2 regions of the Neobacillus sp. Fa239 genome follow, and region 1 is predicted to be linked to the other one. Evidence: a T-box and tRNA genes for the amino acid it is inferred to sense, from the RefSeq annotation. Region 1 holds a T-box; the other holds one or more tRNA genes.
What was found. The T-box of region 1 lies ahead of serS (serine--tRNA ligase). A T-box ahead of a tRNA ligase gene usually reads a tRNA of that ligase, here a tRNA-Ser.

Region 1 (10,830 bases):
TAAATAAATCATTTTCGGACGGAATTCCTCCCGCCCGAAAAAATAAATCTTACTCTGGTTTTATAACATTTCGATTGCCCATATATGGCTGTAAAACAGTCGGTATGACCACACTGCCATCCGCCTGCTGGTAATTTTCCAATATTGCGGCGACCGTACGGCCAATCGCAAGGCCAGATCCATTCAATGTATGCACATGCTCCGGCTTAGCCTTTGGATCGCGGCGGAAGCGAATATTGGCACGACGAGCCTGGAATGCCTCGAAATTACTGCAAGAAGAAATCTCCCGGTATGTTCCATAGCTTGGAATCCACACTTCAATATCGTACTTTTTCGCGGCCGTAAAGCCAAGGTCACCCGTACACATGCTAAGGACCCGGTATGGAAGCTCAAGCAATTGCAGAACACGTTCCGCATCATTTGTTAGTTTCTCGAGCTCGTCATAAGAATCCTCTGGCTTAACAAATTTAACCAACTCTACCTTGTTAAATTGATGCTGGCGAATCAGACCGCGCGTGTCACGTCCTGCAGAACCTGCTTCAGAGCGGAAACACGCACTGTACGCCGCAAAGCGAATCGGCAGATCCTCACCGCTTAAAATTTCGTCGCGATGATAGTTGGTGACAGGCACCTCTGCAGTAGGAATTAAAAAATAATCCTCACTTTCGATTAAAAAGGCATCTTCTTCAAATTTAGGCAACTGCCCTGTGCCTGTCATACTTGTTCGATTCACCATATAAGGCGGCAGGATTTCTTTATAGCCATGCTCATCGACATGAAGGTCCAGCATAAAGTTCATTAACGCACGCTCTAAACGGGCTCCAAGACCTTTATAAAAAACAAAACGGCTGCCGGTAACTTTACCAGCACGTTCAAAATCAAGGATTCCTAATTGGTCGGCAACGTCCCAATGCGGCTTTGCTTCAAAATCAAATTCACGTACCTGGCCCCACTTTCGAATCTCCACATTATCATCTTCAGATTCTCCAATCGGTGTGCTTTCATGGGGAATATTTGGAATACTTAATAGTAAAAGCTCCAATGTTTCTTCTACACCGCGCAGTTCATCATCCAATACCTTAATGCGGTCACCTACTTCACGCATTTCTTGAATCAAATGATCGGCATCCTGTTTCTCACGTTTTAATGCTGCAACCTGCTGTGAGACCTCATTGCGTTTGCTCTTCAGCTGCTCTGCCTCAACAATTAATTCACGCCGTTTTAGATCAAGCTCTTCAAATCTTCCGAGGTCGGTTAAATCTTCGCCGCGATGCTGAAGCTTTTCCTTTACTTCAACAAAATTTGCCCGTAATACTTTAATATCAAGCATGGACGTTTCACTCCTTTTTAAAAATAAAAAAACTCCCGCCCCTATAAACAGGGACGAGAGTTACCCGCGTTACCACCCTGGTTGACAGAAACTTCTGTCCACCTTGAAAAATTTAACGGTTTCTACCGAAAGTACTTACTTGCTCCAAAGAGCGTTCCGCACCTTGCTCGAGGATGGATTCACAAGTTCCATTCACCGGTTTACACCAGCCACCGGCTCTCTTTTAGAATGACTTCCTGCTACTAGTTCCTCTCATAGCTTTAAGCATATGAATGATTTGTATTTTATAATCTACTATAATTATCCACAAAATGCAATGTATTTATACAAATTGTTTCGCCTTCGCTTCTTTAACCATCTCAACAAAGTAAGCTGTAAAGAGATGATTTTCTGTTAATTCCGGGTGGAAGGAGCATCCCAGGAATTGGCCTTCCCGTGCGGCGACAATGCGGTCATTGTGCTTTGCTAGGATTTCAACCTCTGGTCCTGCTTCGACGATGTGCGGCGCACGAATAAACACGGCTGGGAAGCATCCGGCTACATCCTTGATATCAAGGTCAGCCTCGAAGCTGTCAACCTGACGGCCGAAGGAGTTGCGTTCGACCGTAACGTCCATTACCCCTATATGCGGCTCACCATAATCAACAATATTTTTCGCTAAAAGAATCAACCCCGCGCAAGTCCCGAACATCGGCTTACCTGCTTGAGCAAATTCCTTAAGGGCATCCATAAAATCATATTTATCAATCAATCGGCGCATGGCGGTGCTTTCTCCGCCAGGAAGGATGAGGCCATCTACCTCTTTTAACTGCTCTTTTCTTTTTATGGCAATGGCTTGCACACCGCATTCCTCTACTGACTTAATATGTTCACGTACAGCGCCTTGCAAGGCTAGAACTCCTATCGTTACCATAAAAATGCTCCTTATGCTTTGAACTTTAGAATACGGCGATTCTTTTTTCTTATTACCAGCCGCGCTCTTGCATGCGTGCTTCAGGGGCCAAGGAAGAAATTTCAATTCCCTTCATCGGTGTTCCAAGGTCTTTAGAAAGCTCGGCAATTAATTTATAGTCTTGGTAGTGTGTTGTTGCTTCCACAATCGCTCTTGCAAATTTTGCAGGATTTTCGGATTTGAAAATTCCGGAACCAACAAATACTCCGTCAGAACCTAATTGCATCATAAGAGCTGCATCCGCAGGAGTGGCTACTCCACCTGCTGCAAAGTTAACAACTGGAAGACGTCCAAGACGTTTGATTTCTAGAAGAATTTCATATGGTGCACCTAAAAGCTTTGCTTCAGTCATAAGCTCGTCCTCATTCATGGCAACAACCTTGCGCACTTGTGCATTTACCTTACGAATATGACGAACGGCTTCAACGATGTTCCCTGTTCCAGGTTCACCTTTTGTACGAAGCATGGAAGCACCTTCACCAATTCTGCGGGCAGCTTCGCCAAGATCACGGCAGCCGCATACGAATGGAACGGTATATTCCTTTTTATTTAAGTGGAACTCTTCATCAGCAGGTGTTAAAACTTCACTTTCATCAATGTAATCTACACCCATTGCTTCAAGAACGCGTGCTTCCACAATATGGCCAATTCTTGCTTTTGCCATAACCGGGATTGAAACAGCATTTAAAACCTCTTCAACGATTCGTGGATCAGCCATTCTGGCTACACCGCCGGCTGCACGAATATCGGAAGGTACACGCTCTAATGCCATTACAGCAACTGCTCCAGCCTCTTCTGCGATTTTTGCTTGCTCTGCATTGACAACGTCCATAATAACGCCGCCCTTTTGCATTTCTGCCATACCACGTTTTACACGATCCGTACCTGTTAACATTCCAAATCCCCCTTAACTTTACTATTAGAAATTTTTAGATAAATTCAAACGGAAATTATTATGCTTCCTTTATGACAATATCAACAAAAAAGGATTCATGTCAAGACATGAATCCTCTTTTCTTATCTTGGAATAATATCCAATGTTTCCCTCTATTTAAACCAGCCTTTTACTGTCGTGGATATTCCATGGAATACATCACCAAAAAAGCTGCCAACGCCTCTCATCATCAGAACAAACCAATTAGCTTTTTCAACATCCTGTGCGGCCACTACATCGATATTAGCACTCTTTTGTCCCTCTGGTGTTAAGAAACTTACCTTGTCGCCATTCTTGGAGGTTACTGTTAAATAACCAATTTTTTCCCCTTTTTTAATCGGAGCAGTCAAGTTTCCATTCTTGTCCAACATCTTCTTATCCAAAACTAGCACCGGTTGATAATTTTGTTTATCACCGTTCGCAATTGTCATGTTTAGAGCAGATTTTGTATAGATCTCGACTTCACTTGCTTTTCCTTTCGTTACAGGAAGAGTTTTATGTCCTTTTACCTGGTATTGGGCTGGCACCAATTCTTGGTTTGAAAACGTATTAAAGGCATAATCAAGCATTTTTCTTGTTTCGGTAAAACGGGCATTTTTATCACCGGTTTGCCCCTGTGCATTCTTTGCATTTTGGATAACTGTGATAAACCTTTGGCCATTACGCATTGCCGTACCCGTAAAACAAGCACCGGCAAAATTGGTTGTCCCTGTTTTTAATCCATCCATCCCTTGATAACCATAAATAAGACCTGGGAGCATCCAGTTCCAATTCTCCATGTTAATCGCATCAGGAGTGCCCGGACGGAATACCTTTTTTGGAATACTTGCCGTTTTTAAAACATCAGGAAAGTCATTAATTAAGTGAAATGCTAAAGTGGCAACGCTTCGAGCGGACATCGCATTTTCATCAGTAGGACCTGTCCCTTGCGGCTGTTCGCCATGATAATCACTATTATTTAAACCAGTAGAGTTAACAAATTTATAATCCTTTAACCCTAATGATTTTGCTTCATTATTCATTAATTTTAAAAAGTTTGTTTCAGAACCGGCAATAACTTCTGCAAGTGCAATGGTTTCAGCATTCGCAGAATAAATGGCCATTGCATCATATAATTCCCGTACCGTATACACACCATCACGACGCAAGGGAACATTGGATAATTCACGTTTTTGAGACATCTTATAGACAAGATCATCTACAGAATATTTTTGATCCCACTTCACTTTTCCATTTTTAACGGAATCAAGAAGAATATATTCCGTCATCATCTTGGACATACTCGCAATACCTAGCAAACTATCAGCGTTTTGTTCAAACAAAACCTTTCCAGTTTTACCATCGACGATAATGGCACTGTCAGCATTGACCTTTAATGGTGGTGCTGCTGCTTCAGCTTTATTTATCCCGGTAAATAGGCTAAAGAACATAATCAATGCCAATCCACCAGGTATACATTTTTGATAAAAACGTTTTTTCACTATAACGCCCTCCAACGAATTAATACACCTTGGTTATTTTAACACAAGTCTTTGGCAAATCCTAGCGAGAGCAAAGACCTAATCTTTTTCCATATTCTATACTTTTTTCCTAAAAAAAAGAGAAGCAGCTGCTTCTCCTGTTTATGATAGTGAATAATTAGGTGCCTCTTTTGTGATTTGCACATCATGCGGGTGGCTTTCTTTTAGACCGGCACCTGTCATCTTGATAAACTGTGCATTATTTCTTAATTGCTCTAAATCCTTCGTGCCGCAATATCCCATACCTGAACGCAGCCCGCCAATTAATTGATAAATTGTTTCGGCTAATGGACCCTTATAAGGAAGGCGGCCTTCAATCCCCTCAGGGACAAACTTTTTATTTTCCTCTTGGAAATAGCGGTCTTTAGAACCCTTTTCCATAGCGGCAACAGACCCCATTCCGCGATACACTTTAAATCGCCTTCCTTGGAAGATTTCCGTCTCTCCTGGGCTTTCAGATACACCGGCCAATAAACTGCCGAGCATAACCGCATGCCCGCCGGCAGCCAGTGCCTTCACAATGTCTCCAGAGTACTTGATTCCGCCATCAGCAATGATTGTTTTCCCATGCTTCATGGCCTCAGTGGCACAATCGTATACGGCTGTAATTTGCGGTACGCCGACCCCCGCCACGACTCTGGTTGTACAAATGGAGCCTGGACCAATTCCGACCTTCACAACATCGGCTCCTGCTTCGATTAAATCTTTTGTTGCTTCAGCTGTTGCAACATTCCCAGCCACAATCGTTAAATTCGGATAAGCGTTCCGAATCTCTTTCACTGTATCCAGCACGCCTTGCGAATGGCCATGGGCTGTATCCACTACGATGACATCGACGTTCGCTTTGACAAGCATATCCACCCGCTTCATCGTGTCCTTCGTAACGCCAACAGCTGCCCCTGCTAATAGACGGCCTTGCGTATCTTTGGCAGAATGAGGGAATTCAATCACCTTTTCGATATCCTTGATTGTGATTAATCCTTTTAACACACCATGATCATCTACTAATGGCAGCTTTTCAATTTTGTATTTTTGCAGAATTTTTTCTGCTTCTTTCAATGTAGTCCCTACTGGAGCCGTAACGAGATTTTCCTTCGTCATTACATCTGAAATTTTAAAAGAATAGTCCTGATCCTGAATAAAACGGAGGTCTCTGTTGGTGATTATTCCCACCAATTTCTGATCATCAATGTTATTAACAATCGGGACACCGGATATGCGATATTTCCCCATAAGATGCTCTGCATCAAATACTTGGTGCTCCGGAGTCAAGAAGAAGGGATCGGTGATGACGCCACTTTCCGATCTTTTTACCTTTTCTACCTGCTCGGCCTGCTGATCAATGGTCATATTTTTATGGATAATTCCTAAGCCGCCCTGCCGCGCCATTGAAATCGCCATTTCAGCTTCTGTAACTGTATCCATGCCCGCACTAATGATTGGTATATTTAGCTTTACATTTGGCGCCAATTCCACCTTTAAGCTAACATCACGCGGAAGTACTTCAGACTTACCTGGAATTAATAAAACATCATCAAACGTTAAACCCTCTTTTGAAAATTTGTTTTCCCACATCATTTAAAAGGCCTCCAGGACAAAATTTTTTTATTTGTAGGTTATCAATTGGACAAAATACTGTCAAGAGCCAAGTTTTAATTAGATTTTTCTGAAAAAGGTGATTATGTGGATATCCCATATTTAGGGTGGAAAAGCTTTTCCTGTTTTTTTTCGGCAGAATATTGTCAAACCTATTTGAAAAATAGCTATAAAAGGAATAATTTGGAGAATCCTGAACAAAAAAGCTACGAAAATTGTTATGCCTTTTTATATTATTTGGAGCATGGTCAAATCTATTACGAACAGGCGGAAGCAGCACCGCTTATTATTAAACCAATTCTCTTATTTTATGGGCTAGTCCACTTGATTAAAGCATGCATTCTTTCCATTGATCCCTTTTATCCGGAAACAACAACGGTGCTGGCACATGGGGTTTCAACAAGGAAGAGAAAAAAACAAAATTACCAATTCTTCCAAGATGAAGTCAAACTTCAAAAAAATGGCCTTTTTCCTTTTATGTCTGAGAAAATGTTCCACATGAAACAGTTAGAAGGAGAAAAAATCATTATGGAGGAATTGCTGCGGCTGATCCCCGAATTAGATGAGCTGATGTTTTTGTTTGAGGGAAAGCGCGCTTTTACAAAAATACAGGCTCAAGGAAATCAATATGTTATTCCAGAAAAGATTTTAGACTATTACCATATGACAGAAAGCCGCTTTCGAGAGTATTTAACTTCTAAAGCAAACATTGATTTTCCAAATGAGGGACTTAATTTTGAATTTAAAAAGAATACCCAAAGGGGAATTTCACCGCTCAAATTTCACTTTGAAGGTAAGTTTTATGTCCTGCCCTTAACCAAAAGTGAGCTTGCTCATTTTCCGGAGCTGTTGGTCCATTATTTGCTGTTATATAACTTAAGTATGATTGCCCGCTATGAAACGGAATGGTGGAGTGAATTAACGAAGATGATGCCTAATCGCGATTATCCGGTTATTCGATCATTTTTGGATGTTACGATACATAAAGGGCCGTTTCTTATTTATGAGTTTTTGATGGGGGGAATTTAGGTGATATTTTTTAGTTTGTAATTTGGGGGGATTTAAGAATTTTATGTGCCACTTTGAATGATTTATGTGACAACTTCCTTTTTCGGCAGTTAAAAAGGTAATTTTTCTTTCCTTTATTGTAGTAAAATTCCTTTTTTATTAAAAATCGTTTTATTACATTTTACGGTTTATGTGCCAACTTGAATGATTTATGTGCCGTTTTCGTTTATTTATGAGCTGCTTTTTTGAATTTATTTGTCACTTTCAACGGTTTATGTGCCACTTCACTTCCACCCATACAAAGAAGACAACCCATTACAGGTTGTCTTCTTTATTGCCTGGCAACGTCCTACTCTCACAGGGGGACAGCCCCCAACTACCATCGGCGCTGAGAAGCTTAACTTCCGTGTTCGGGATGGGAACGGGTGTGACCTTCTCGCCATTATTGCCAGACTATTTGCTTGAGAGATCGTTCCCTCAAAACTAGATAATACAGAAGAAGTTTTCGTAAAAACGAGGTAATCATTTTGGTTAAGTCCTCGATCGATTAGTATCAGTCAGCTCCACATGTTGCCACGCTTCCACCTCTGACCTATCAACCTGATCATCTTTCAGGGATCTTACTAGCTTGACGCTATGGGAAATCTCATCTTGAGGGGGGCTTCATGCTTAGATGCTTTCAGCACTTATCCCGTCCGCACATAGCTACCCAGCGATGCCTTTGGCAAGACAACTGGTACACCAGCGGTGCGTCCATCCCGGTCCTCTCGTACTAAGGACAGCTCCTCTCAAATTTCCTGCGCCCACGACGGATAGGGACCGAACTGTCTCACGACGTTCTGAACCCAGCTCGCGTACCGCTTTAATGGGCGAACAGCCCAACCCTTGGGACCGACTACAGCCCCAGGATGCGATGAGCCGACATCGAGGTGCCAAACCTCCCCGTCGATGTGGACTCTTGGGGGAGATAAGCCTGTTATCCCCAGGGTAGCTTTTATCCGTTGAGCGATGGCCCTTCCATGCGGAACCACCGGATCACTAAGCCCGACTTTCGTCCCTGCTCGACTTGTAGGTCTCGCAGTCAAGCTCCCTTATGCCTTTACACTCTGCGAATGATTTCCAACCATTCTGAGGGAACCTTTGGGCGCCTCCGTTACTCTTTAGGAGGCGACCGCCCCAGTCAAACTGCCCACCTGACACTGTCTCCCACCCCGATGAGGGGTGCGGGTTAGAATTTCAATACAGCCAGGGTAGTATCCCACCGACGCCTCCACCGAAGCTGGCGCTCCGGCATCTCAGGCTCCTACCTATCCTGTACAAGCTGTACCAAAATTCAATATCAGGCTACAGTAAAGCTCCATGGGGTCTTTCCGTCCTGTCGCGGGTAACCTGCATCTTCACAGGTACTATAATTTCACCGAGTCTCTCGTTGAGACAGTGCCCAGATCGTTACGCCTTTCGTGCGGGTCGGAACTTACCCGACAAGGAATTTCGCTACCTTAGGACCGTTATAGTTACGGCCGCCGTTTACTGGGGCTTCGATTCAGAGCTTCGCTTTTAAGGCTAACCCCTCCTCTTAACCTTCCAGCACCGGGCAGGCGTCAGCCCCTATACTTCGCCTTGCGGCTTCGCAGAGACCTGTGTTTTTGCTAAACAGTCGCCTGGGCCTATTCACTGCGGCTCATCGAGGCTATTCACCTCAATGAGCACCCCTTCTCCCGAAGTTACGGGGTCATTTTGCCGAGTTCCTTAACGAGAGTTCTCTCGCTCACCTTAGGATTCTCTCCTCGCCTACCTGTGTCGGTTTGCGGTACGGGCACCTTTTATCTCGCTAGAGGCTTTTCTTGGCAGTGTGGAATCAGGAACTTCGGTACTCTATTTCCCTCGGCATCACAGCTCAGCCTTCACGGTGAACGGATTTTCCTATTCACCAGCCTAACTGCTTACACGCACATATCCAGCAGTGCGCTTACCCTATCCTCCTGCGTCCCCCCGTTGCTCAAACGATAAAGAGGTGGTACAGGAATATCAACCTGTTGTCCATCGCCTACGCCTTTCGGCCTCGGCTTAGGTCCCGACTAACCCTGAGCGGACGAGCCTTCCTCAGGAAACCTTAGGCATTCGGTGGATGAGATTCTCACTCATCTTTCGCTACTCATACCGGCATTCTCACTTCTAAGCGCTCCACCAGTCCTTACAGTCTGGCTTCAACGCCCTTAGAACGCTCTCCTACCACTGACACCTAATGGTGTCAATCCACAGCTTCGGTGATACGTTTAGCCCCGGTACATTTTCGGCGCAGAGTCACTCGACCAGTGAGCTATTACGCACTCTTTAAATGGTGGCTGCTTCTAAGCCAACATCCTGGTTGTCTAAGCAACTCCACATCCTTTTCCACTTAACGTATACTTTGGGACCTTAGCTGGTGGTCTGGGCTGTTTCCCTTTTGACTACGGATCTTATCACTCGCAGTCTGACTCCCACGGATAAGTCTTTGGCATTCGGAGTTTGTCTGAATTCGGTAACCCGATGAGGGCCCCTAGTCCAAACAGTGCTCTACCTCCAAGACTCTAACAACGTGAGGCTAGCCCTAAAGCTATTTCGGAGAGAACCAGCTATCTCCAAGTTCGATTGGAATTTCTCCGCTACCCACACCTCATCCGCGCACTTTTCAACGTGCGTCGGTTCGGGCCTCCATCCAGTGTTACCTGGACTTCACCCTGGACATGGGTAGATCACCTGGTTTCGGGTCTACGACCACATACTCAAAACGCCCTATTCAGACTCGCTTTCGCTGCGGCTCCGTCTCTTCAACTTAACCTTGCATGGGATCGTAACTCGCCGGTTCATTCTACAAAAGGCACGCCATTACCCATTAACGGGCTTTGACTACTTGTAGGCACACGGTTTCAGGAACTATTTCACTCCCCTTCCGGGGTGCTTTTCACCTTTCCCTCACGGTACTGGTTCACTATCGGTCACTAGGGAGTATTTAGCCTTGGGAGATGGTCCTCCCTGCTTCCGACCGGATTTCACGTGTCCGGCCGTACTCAGGATCCACTCAGGAGGGAACGAAGTTTCAACTACAGGGCTTTTACCTTCTATGACGGACCTTTCCAGATCGCTTCATCTACCCCGTTCCTTTGTAACTCCATGTTGAGTGTCCTACAACCCCGAAAGGCAAGCCTTTCGGTTTGGGCTGTTCCCGTTTCGCTCGCCGCTACTCAGGGAATCGCGTTTGCTTTCTCTTCCTCCGGGTACTTAGATGTTTCAGTTCCCCGGGTCTGCCTTCAATATCCTATGTATTCAGATAAAGATACTGCTCCATTACGAGCAGTGGGTTCCCCCATTCGGAAATCTCCGGATCAAAGCTTACTTACAGCTCCCCGAAGCATATCGGTGTTAGTCCCGTCCTTCATCGGCTCCTAGTGCCAAGGCATTCACCGTGCGCCCTTTCTAACTTAACCTAAAAGGTTTTACTCTAATTCAA
Region 2 (10,830 bases), 1.8 Mb from region 1:
TCCCGTTTTAAAATGGCCGCTTTAAATTCCTGCTTGTCTGAGATTTTATCTGCCTTAAACAGACAATCGACAAGCTGATCGATGGCCTCTTCCTTCTGTTTCCCCTCAATATTTAATACAATTGTCTTCTTGGTTAGAAGTTCAGTAATTTTCATGCCTTTCTCCTCCTAATTCACTTCTCTTATTTTTACTTGTACAAGGAGCTCCTCTATTAAATCCTTCTTACATAAACCAAGTGAAAATGCAGTAGCACTGCCTGATGCCACACTATATTGAAACGCCTTTTCCACATTTGAACTTTTTAAAAATTCAGCAAGAAAGCCTGCCACCATTGAATCCCCAGCGCCAACTGAATTTTTTACGTTTCCTTTAGGCACTTCAGCAATTAATGATCTATCTTTATTTATAAAAACAGCACCTTCGCCTGCAAGCGAAACGATCACATTCCCGGCTCCCATTTCAATTAGCCTTTTTCCGAAAGGTATTACTTCTTCACAGCTTGTTATGGTTGTTTGGAACAATTCACCAAGCTCATGATGATTTGGCTTGATTAAAAACGGATGATAGGAGAGAACCTTTTTTAACAAATCTCCTTCTGCATCCACGACAAATGCAGTACCATTTTCCCTACAGATTTTCACAAGTTCTTCATAGGTTGAGGAAGGCAGGGTCGATGGTATACTGCCGGCTAAAACTAAAAGGTCATTATCTGTTAATTGACCAATTTGTTCTTTTAATTTCTTGAAGTTGTCTTCCGTGATCATTGGGCCATTTGCATTTATTTCCGTTTCCTGACCAGTTTTAAGCTTAATATTAATCCGGGTATCTTCCTTCACATTGATAAAATCGGTAGCAATCTGCTCGGTATGAAGGTAATCCTCAATGTACTTCCCGGTAAATCCGCCGGTAAAACCAAGCGCTTTACTGGATACACCGATTGAACTTAAAACCCTGGAAACGTTTATTCCCTTCCCGCCAGGAAATTTTGTTTCCTGTGTCGTCCGATTTAATTCACCTAATTGAAAACTTTCCAATTGAACAATGTAATCAACAGAGGGATTTAATGTTAATGTGTATATCATGAAGTCACGACCTTTAATTTTGTTCTATTTTCATATAGTGTCTGAGTTTCTTGATCCATTTCATTTGTAATAATGAATGCTTTACTAAGATCAGCAATTTTCGCAAAGGCGATTTCGGAAAACTTCGATTCATCCGCCAAAACATATGCTTCTCTTGAAAGGGAGATTGCCTTTTCTTTCACCATTGCCTCTTCTTGATCTGGAGTGGTGAACCCAAACTCTGGATGGATTCCGTTTACTCCTAAAAAACATTTATCAAAGCGGTAAAGATCAAGGCTTGCCAATGCACCTCGTCCAATAATGGCGTTTGTTTTCGGTTTAGCTAAACCGCCTATTAAATAAGTTGAAATTCCTTTATTTAATAGCGGTATCAGGTGAGACAGACCATTTGTGACGACAACGATATCTGTTTCTGTTAAGAATTCAATCATTTCGACGACCGTTGATCCGGCATCAAGATAAATGCAGTCACCTTTTTCCACTAAACCTGCCGCATATTTGGCAATTTTCCGTTTTTCTTGAAGGTTTTTGGAAGATTTCTCAACCATGCTCGGCTCTTGTAATTTCCCCTGAAGTCTTTGCGCCCCGCCGTGAATTCTTTTTAAATGCTTTTCTTCTTCTAATTGTGATAAATCACGGCGGATTGTCGATTCAGAAGTATCGGTCATTTCAACGATTTCCTGTATTTTCACGATATTTTTTTCTTTCAATAGCTGTAAAATCATTCGATGACGTTCGGGTGTTAACATGTCATCACCACCTAGAATTTTTGTTCTTAATTATATAATACTGAAACCGATTACAGAAATCAATCATTTTCTTTCAAAAACTTTCAAATTATGAACGTTTTTGATTGTTTTTAAATGATATAGTTGATTGATCCATTAAGGTGCAATCATTTAACTAGAAGATTTAGTATTAATATGGTATAATCAATTCTGTCGAAGGGCATATTGCGGGTGTAGTTCAATGGTAGAACTCCAGCTTCCCAAGCTGGCGGCGCGGGTTCGATTCCCGTCACCCGCTCCAAATGGAGAAGTACCCAAGTGGTTATAAGGGGGCGCACTCGAAATGCGCTAGGGCGGGCAACCGTTGCGTGAGTTCGAATCTCATCTTCTCCTCCATACATAAAATCTGTTTAAAACACTTTTAAAGAAGTGTTTTTTATTTTTATTAGTTAGAAATGTGTATAATATAAAGGACTTTACATAAGCAAAGGATGATTATTTTGAACATTACTGGACATACAGTCGAAAAGCTTGAAGATCCATTTGGATTATTATCCGGCGACCGTTATGAATTTTTCCTTCACCTTGAAGTAGATGACGAGGATGAGCTTTTTTCTGAAAAAGGTGTGGGAATAAAGTTGATATTCGTAAAAGATGAGGAAGGAGCAAAGATTTCCAACTATCATTTTTTCGAAAGAGGCAGCGAAAAAGTGCTGGACTTTGCCCTCGAGGACGACGAGGAAGAATTGGTTCTACAATATTGTAAGGAAAATAGTATTCAATAAAAAAAAGTAGGGGAAATCTTAACGGGTTCCGTTTCATGTTGCAAAACCCGAAAATACAGCCCAATTGGTACTGCCTTTTGTATCTGTTTTTGCTATTAAAAATAAAATGGCTCGACTAAGCCATTTTTAATACCGGTACCTGAATGTTACTCGATAAAAAGATGCTGATTCCCTCATCTGGGTCCGCTCTTATCGGTTGGGGGGGGGGCAAGTTAAGCACCTAGTTTGATAAATAAGCGGAGAAATTTCTCTTAATTTGGAAATAGCACTGAAAATAGCTAAAATAGACGGAAAGATTCCGCCTATTGACTCGAAAAACATGAAAATAGGGGATTTTCCTTTGCTTAACCGGAAATCATCCCCTTATTTACCCCGAAACGAGCTCCATTTTGCAAATAACCGAAAAATCTCCGTTTATTTTAAATATCACTCATTACTCAATTAATGTAAGACTACTTATGTTTCTAAGAATTTTTTGTAAGATAACTTGTCTATCAAATTGAAGTAAAATTATAGGGGTACAACAGCCATTGTCCCCCTACAATTTGTGGTGCATTTCCCTATACAAATTAATATGTAAGTTCTACCCAAATGGCTTTACACCAATAAAAAATGAGTGTCAATTTCAAAATTGGCACTCATTTTAACTTACATTTTTAATGTTAGTGATAGGGAACGGAACCCGTAGTGAAAATCCCTACTTTTTATTTTCACATGAAATTTTTGCTATGGTTATGGATGACCTGCAATTCTTTTGTTGTAAGACTCATTTCACTTTTGCATATAGGGCAGAGGGGAACATCACCGCTTTTAAAATTATCGCGAACCCAGCAATTGCATGTATCTGAATTACATTTCCAAATCTTTGTTTCTTCTAATTTAACTTCCTCTTCATTACGTCTGCCAAAAGCCAAACTACTCACCCCTTTAACATATTGCAAAGCTTTTTTATCTATGCGGAAAATAAAGTAAGCAATCATTTAATTGTATTTGCATCATTTAAGATTTATTCCCGCTTTATCAAAAAAAGGTGATGCACTCCTGCATCACCTTTTATGAAAATAATTTCCGAACTTAATAGCATACTTTAATAATACCTTTATATTTTAAAATTGTCAAAAGAACAGCTTTGCAGTTTATTTCCTTTTTTTATTCTCCCTGTAAAAAAACTTCCATAAAGTCCACAACATATTTCTGTAAATCGGCTTCCATTCCGATTTGATCCAGTGTTACTGGCGGTTCCGGGTCTGGCTTTGGTCGAAAATCGGCTATGCTTTTTCCCTTTGCCGCGCCAAATTCCTCGATTCTTACCCTTCTTGGGATATACTTCACCAGATCTGGATTAGCTAATGCCATTAATGGGAAAACATCATGAAGTGGAGCTCCCTTTATCCCGGGGACAAATTTTTGATAAGCATGAAAGTAGTAATCATACGCTGGCTTTATGATTGATTTAAAGGGGGTTGGGCTGTTTTTTGCTAAGAAATCAATGATATCAGGGGTAATAATAGCCTTGTTCGTTATATTTAGTGGATGTAAATAAATATTTCGAGCTTTTTCCATTACTGAATTTGCGGCAATCGAGTCGGTATAAAAATTCGCTTCTGCTTCAGCGGTAATATTTCCTGGAACTAAAAAAGCACCTCCCATTATATAAAAGGCCTTTACGGTTTTAAGGGCATCGTTTCCATATATGATAAACATTAACGCTAATTCTGTTAATCTACCAACATTCACAATTATAAGATCTTCCTTATAAAAGGATATAATTTCGATAATTTTATTCATATCAAATACCTGAGCATTTTTTAAGTCTTTCGGAACTTTAAATGGGCCCAACCCTTCTTTTCCATGAATTTCGGGATAATATTGAATAGGTTCACCAGACAAGGGGCCGGCTGCTCCTGCAATAATGGGAATATCATCCCTGCCGGCAAGATTTAAAAGATAAGCTGTATTCCTAATCGACATTTCCTTTGGCGTGTTCCCATAACCGCTGACAATCCCGACTAAATTAATTTTGGGATTTAATAAGGCATACATGATGGCAAATGAATCATCAATTCCGGGGTCAGCAAACATCAGCACATTATAAGCCATTTCCTCTCCCCCAATTGCTTATCTATAAATAGAGTGGTTGATTTCCGCTCCGGGCACTCGCTTTCCGTGGGGAGGTCCGGGAGCCTCCTCGGCGCTTTAGGCGCCTGCGGGGTCTCCCGTGACCTCTTCATCCCGCAGGAGTCGAGTGCCCTCCACTCCAATCAACCGTTATAAAAAATTCCACATTCGCCTTTAACACAGCTTATCAATGATATATCTTTGGAAATTTATGCTTCTTTCTTGATTTTGGCTGCTGCTTTTTTCCTTGGAGCTGGTGCTTTTTTTGGTTTTGTTCGGTCAATGGATGCTTGCAATGCTGCCATTAAATCAGTCACGTTGGATGCCGCTTCCTTTGTTGCAGGAGTAACGGTCTCTTTCCCTGTCCGTTTGGATTCAATCAGTTCTAATAATGCGGTCCGATATTCATCCGTATATTTTTCAGGTTCAAAATCAGTTGTTAATTGGTCAATTAATAATATGGCTGTGTCCAGTTCCTTTTTTGTTACCTTATCCTCTGAAGGTACACTAGGAACATCACCTGCACTGCGCACCTCGTCCGGGTAATGGATGGTTTCCATAACGAGCGTATTTTCATATACCCTAATAACAGCCAATTGCTCTTTTGAGCGGATAATAATTTTTGCCAGGCCCACCTTTTGTGTTTCTTGAAGGGCTTTCCTAAGCAATGAATAGGCTTTCCCGCCTCCTTCGCTTGGTGACATGTAGTAGCTTCTGTCATAGTAAATCGGGTCAATTTGTTCCATTTTAACAAAATCAATGATTTCAACCGCTTTTTCTTCGTTTTCTTTTCGAAGTTTTTCAAGGTCTTCCTGATCGAGAACAACAAATTTCCCTTTTGTATACTCATATGCCTTGACAATATCCTCCGGTTTTACTTCCTCTTCACAAACCGAACAGATTTTTTCATACTTTATCGGAGCATGACATTTATTATGGAGGGTTCGCAGCTTGATGTCCTTGTCTTCTGTTGCCGTATGAAGCTTAATCGGGATGTTCACAAGACCAAAGCTTATACTTCCTTTCCACATCGTATGCATATAGTTTTCTCCATTTCTTTTTATTCATATTTTGCAGGTTCAGCTTTTATAACATTCATAAAAACTTCTGGAAAAGGATGAACCAATTCATTTTCAAACAAAATAATGAAAAAGGAGAGGGATAATGACCATGAAACCGATGCTGCCAACCTTGACGTTTGATCTGCCTGATGATGCCGATTGGCTGTACGAGGTGAAATATGATGGATTCCGTGCCGTTTTGGAATGGAGTGAGGAAGAATTATTATTAACGAGCAGAAACGGCAAACCGCTATTTCCACAATTTCCAGAAATAAAGGAATTTTTATTAAACCATGAGGAAAAATTTAAACCCTATTTACCACTCAAGCTTGATGGTGAGCTTGTTTCTTTGGAAAACCCCTACAAGGCAAATTTCGCTGCCATCCAGGTTAGAGGCCGCTTGAAATCTGAAAAAAAAATTTTTGAAGCAGCTAAAAAGTCTCCATGTCGATTGATGGTTTTTGATACCCTTGAAATATCCGGCAAAAACCAATGTCCGCTGACTTTTCAAAATCGAAAAAAGGAGTTAATAAACTTGTTTCAAAAGATGGGCTTTTCTATTGAAGCCGATCCATATGATTCACAGCTGCTGCAGATGGTAATGGCCCATGATCATTTTACGGAACTTTGGGAAAAAGTTGTTTTATATGATGGTGAAGGAATTGTCATAAAGCATAGAAAAAGTCAATGGGAGGAAGGCAAACGATCAACCCTTTGGCTAAAATATAAAAACTGGAAATATGTCAGCTGTTTTATTACGTCCTATGATAAAAACAACGGCTACTTTTCAATTGGTGTTTATCAAGGAGATGAGCTGGCTGGTATCGGACAGGTCCTTTTTGGTTTTAAGCCAGATGAAAAACAGGCCATACAGCAGACAATCAAACAAAATATGGTGAAAGAGGATCGGCAGTTTATCTATGTAGAGCCTGCCATTTGCCTTGAAGTCAAATATTTAGAGCTTTATGAAAACCAGTTAAGAGAGCCGCATTTTCACCGCTTCCGCTTTGATTTAACACCTGTTGAATGTACATATGAACGGTTTCAAATTCAGCAAAAAAACTTGCCAAGTCAGTTGGAAATCACGCATCCTGATAAACCGCTGTGGGAAAAAATCAATATTCAAAAGGCAGATTATATTTTATATTTACGTGAAGTATCCCCCTATCTGCTGCCATTTCTGGAAAATCGTCTTTTAACAGTGATTCGATATCCTCATGGGATGTTTGGTGAGGCATTCTATCAAAAAAACTGTCCTGAATATGCTCCGGAATTTGTTCAAACATATCGGATGGAAGGCATCGATTATATTATTTGCAATGATTTGCAAACGTTAATTTGGCTTGGAAATCAATTAGCGATTGAATTTCATGTTCCATTTCAAACTATAAACAGCAAGGGCCCCAGTGAAATCGTTTTTGATTTGGATCCCCCATCAAGGGAGGCATTCCCATTGGCAGTCAAAGCGGCCCTTATGATAAAAGAAGTCCTTGACCAATTAAATTTAATTGGATTTATCAAAACCTCAGGTAATAAGGGATTGCAAATTTACCTCCCTTTACCGAAGGATACATACACATACGAGGATACCAGGCTTTTTACAAGTTTTATTGCGGAATATTTGATTTCAAAAGACCCGAATTCCTTTACGATCGAAAGGATGAAGAAAAACCGCGGAAGCAGGCTTTATGTTGACTATGTCCAGCACGGGGAAGGAAAAACCATTGTTGCACCCTATTCATTGCGAGGAAATGAGCATGCAGGGGCAGCCACACCTCTGTACTGGGATGAAGTTAACTCAAAACTTGAATCTGTTCAATTTACGATGAAAAATGCCCTTCATCGGATTAAAAATTTGGGAGATCCTTTTAAGAGTTACTTTTCAACCAAACAAATTCAACCCTTCACTCCAGTCCTCGAGGTTTTAAAACAAGGTGCAAAAAAAGGATAAGGCAAGCCCTTATCCTTACATTTTTTCAGTTAAATACTGCGATGCTTCAGCTTGCAGCCCTTCATACGCAGCCTGTTCTGAATAATCATTTTTTGAAGTTAAATGGAATGTTTCACCCGCAAAGTCCAGGTCAATTTTGGCCTTAAATAGATAGGTAGCATTCCCAATTAAATCAATGGAATAATTCCCTTTTGTTTCATGAACAATACATTGAACCTTGCCGCCGTTATTATAGACTTGAATAGGGCTCTCCAATGGATTCAGGCCATTTAAACAGGTTACAAGGGATGAGGCAGACATGGCAGTCCCGCAGGCATTGGTATACCCTACCCCGCGTTCAAACGTCCTTACATAGATATTTCCTTCATCCATGAAGCGTACAAAACTAACATTCACGCCATCTGGAAATAAATCATTGGGACCATTCACTTTTTCACTGATGGTTGTTTGGAGGTCAGACAATAGCTGTTCTTTCTCAACAATCGCTATTAAGTGAGGATTGGGAACCGCTAAGGCTGAAAACACTAATTCATTGGAAAGCTCAGGTATTTTCTCATTCAGTAAGGTAGAGGCCGGCAATTGCAGCGGCAAATCATCAACTTGAAAGGAAACTGGAGAAATTTCAACCTGATAGGTGAAAACATCCGCATAAATATCAACTTGTTTACTTACTTTTAGATCGGTCTTCATCGTTTCAATTACGGCTTCTTTTACCTGAAGCATTTCACACACATATCTTGCAACAATTCGCAGTCCATTTCCACACATTGATGCCTCTGATCCATCCGAATTAAATACCCTCATTCTGCCATCAGCATGGTTACTTTTCATCACAAAAAGAATACCATCGGCACCTAATTCACCATTTCGATTACATAAAACTCTGGCTAACTTGGCACGTTCTTCTTCCGAAAATGTATAGGAATTTGAAATTTCATCAATTAACAAAAAATCATTTCCAGAACCGTGTCCTTTTATTAATTCAATTTGCATAGCTATTACCCCCACAACCGAGATGTCCATTAATAATATATTTTATCAAACAATGATAATGAAAGGAACCGATTAACGTTCAATAAAATATTCATTTATTAAAAATGACATTCTTAGAAGCCTGTCTTTGCTTGTAAGGGATTCTGAAAAGGTTAAAACCGGGGTATTCGGTTCCGGAAAAAACTTGCTCCATTCAAGCGGCATCAAGCCTCTCTGCAAACGCCCCACCGTTTTATCGGTCTTGTCCAAAATATGCTCATCCATGAATAAGGGTGAGCCTTCCACTGCACCGATGAACCTGCCAGCTTCATCGAGCAGCTCCTTTTTGGATTTTAACCACTCATCCCTTGTTTTTTCATAACAGCCTATATATTGAAATGTGGAATCGTAAACCCTAATCATTTTTTTTCTTTTTCCTGTTCTTTTTATTTCAAAATAGCCAAGAACATGGTTGGTATGATCAGCAAAAACAAAAGCTTTGGAATTCTTAAAAAGCGGAGTTTTCTTCCTGGGGAATCTTTTTATTTCGCCAGCCAAATGGCCATCTGGGAAAAAGAGTAAAACCTTACGCGAATAGGTGTTTAAAAAAACGATTAACAGCTGCCGGGCTTTAAATAAAGACTGTAAATGATGTACAGTATGAATCATATTTTTACCAATCGCTATCGATTGCTTTTTTCTGAATAAATAGATTTGAAAACTTATCAGGCTATATATGATAAAAGGTATAGTTAATAGCATTATCTCTTTTATTTGAAAATAATAGAGATTTAGCGAAACAATCAAAGCCGTTGGAATTAGTGAAGCTATACTACCATTCAGGTTCAAATTGGCTGTATCCCGGTAATATTCATCTATCCTCATTCTGAAAACCCCTTATCCATTCCTCTTATATCAAGTCTATTAATTAACAGCCAAAAAAATGAATACAGATTTTCTTTTTCTATGAATTCACAAAAAAAGAGATTTGATCACTTCATTAAAGAAATTCGAAGGCATTTTTATTGTTTGGCTCGAATTTGGGTAAAATTAAAGCAATATTTCTTTATGATATAGTTACAAAACTGGGCATTTGTGCATATAAAAGAGTAAATACAGTGTAGAAAGGTTTTATTATGACGAAATTACTTTTAAAAAATGCTACCGTTTATCCGATAACAGCAAATCCGATCAAAAACGGTGATGTTTTAATTGAAGAGGGAAAAATAACGAAGGTAGGCCGAAACATTTCAACAGGTGCGGATATGAAAATGGTTGATTGTAATGGGCTATATCTGTTACCCGGGTTTATTGATGTTCATACACATTTAGGTCTATATGATGAAGGAACCGGATGGGCAGGTAATGATGCAAACGAAACAGCAGAGGCTATGACACCGCATATTCGTGCTTTTGATGGCGCCTATCCCCTCGATACCGCCTTTACAGATGCGATTAAAAGCGGTATCACCACCGTTCATATCATGCCAGGCAGCGCCAATGTGATTGGCGGCACGACCTCTGTTATTAAAACCTCTGGTAAGAATATAAAAAAAATGATTATTCAAGAGATTGCCGGTCTAAAAATTGCTTTAGGAGAAAACCCGAAACGAGTTCATAGTAATGGAAAGAGCGATTCTATCACAAGGATGGGAATTATGGGCATGCTTCGGGAGGCATTCTATCATGCCATGCATGCTGACAACCCGGAGAATTTAAGGATTGCCCCGCTTGTTATGGCCTTAAAAAGACAAATTCCCGTACGGATCCATGCACACAGAGCAGATGACATTATTACGGCGATTCGTTTTGCTGAGGAATTTGGACTTGACTTAAGAATTGAGCATTGTACCGAGGGCCATCTTATTGCCAATGAACTTGCCGGGATGAATCTGAAGGTTTCAGTGGGACCAACCCTAACAAGAAGGTCGAAGGTAGAATTGAAAAATAAGACCTGGAAGACATACCAGGAATTGTCGAATCATGGTGTTGAGGTTTCCATTACGACTGACCACCCCTACACCCCTATTCAATACTTAAATATCTGTGCCGGCATTACGATGCGGGAAGGTCTTCCGGAACAAAAAGCATTAGAAGGGATAACGATAAACCCGGCAAGAAATTTAAAAATGG

Region 2: it has a tRNA-Ser gene. The T-box ahead of serS (serine--tRNA ligase) is inferred to sense a tRNA for this amino acid. The anticodon was not compared.

The regions. Positions count from the first base shown of each region.
Region 1 covers NZ_AP041611.1:5,508,451-5,519,280, reverse strand. The annotation lists gene serS (serine--tRNA ligase) at 50-1,330, opposite strand; T-box leader at 1,377-1,595, opposite strand; gene pdxT (pyridoxal 5'-phosphate synthase glutaminase subunit PdxT) at 1,653-2,243, opposite strand; gene pdxS (pyridoxal 5'-phosphate synthase lyase subunit PdxS) at 2,296-3,177, opposite strand; gene ACZ5XR_RS27225 (serine hydrolase) at 3,330-4,646, opposite strand; gene guaB (IMP dehydrogenase) at 4,839-6,311, opposite strand; gene ACZ5XR_RS27215 (YaaC family protein) at 6,420-7,361, shown strand; rRNA gene rrf (5S ribosomal RNA) at 7,677-7,793, opposite strand; rRNA gene ACZ5XR_RS27205 (23S ribosomal RNA) at 7,868-10,807, opposite strand.
Region 2 covers NZ_AP041611.1:3,716,522-3,727,351, forward strand. The annotation lists gene ACZ5XR_RS18130 (PTS fructose transporter subunit IIABC) at 1-155, opposite strand, end outside; gene pfkB (1-phosphofructokinase) at 168-1,082, opposite strand; gene ACZ5XR_RS18140 (DeoR/GlpR family DNA-binding transcription regulator) at 1,079-1,831, opposite strand; tRNA gene ACZ5XR_RS18145 (tRNA-Gly) at 2,038-2,111, shown strand; tRNA gene ACZ5XR_RS18150 (tRNA-Ser) at 2,115-2,206, shown strand; gene ACZ5XR_RS18155 (DUF6509 family protein) at 2,302-2,595, shown strand; gene ACZ5XR_RS18160 (cold-shock protein) at 3,306-3,509, opposite strand; gene ACZ5XR_RS18165 (nucleoside hydrolase) at 3,745-4,695, opposite strand; gene ku (non-homologous end joining protein Ku) at 4,923-5,753, opposite strand; gene ACZ5XR_RS18175 (DNA ligase D) at 5,884-7,725, shown strand; gene dapF (diaminopimelate epimerase) at 7,741-8,718, opposite strand; gene ACZ5XR_RS18185 (hypothetical protein) at 8,791-9,582, opposite strand; gene ACZ5XR_RS18190 (amidohydrolase) at 9,834-10,830, shown strand, end outside.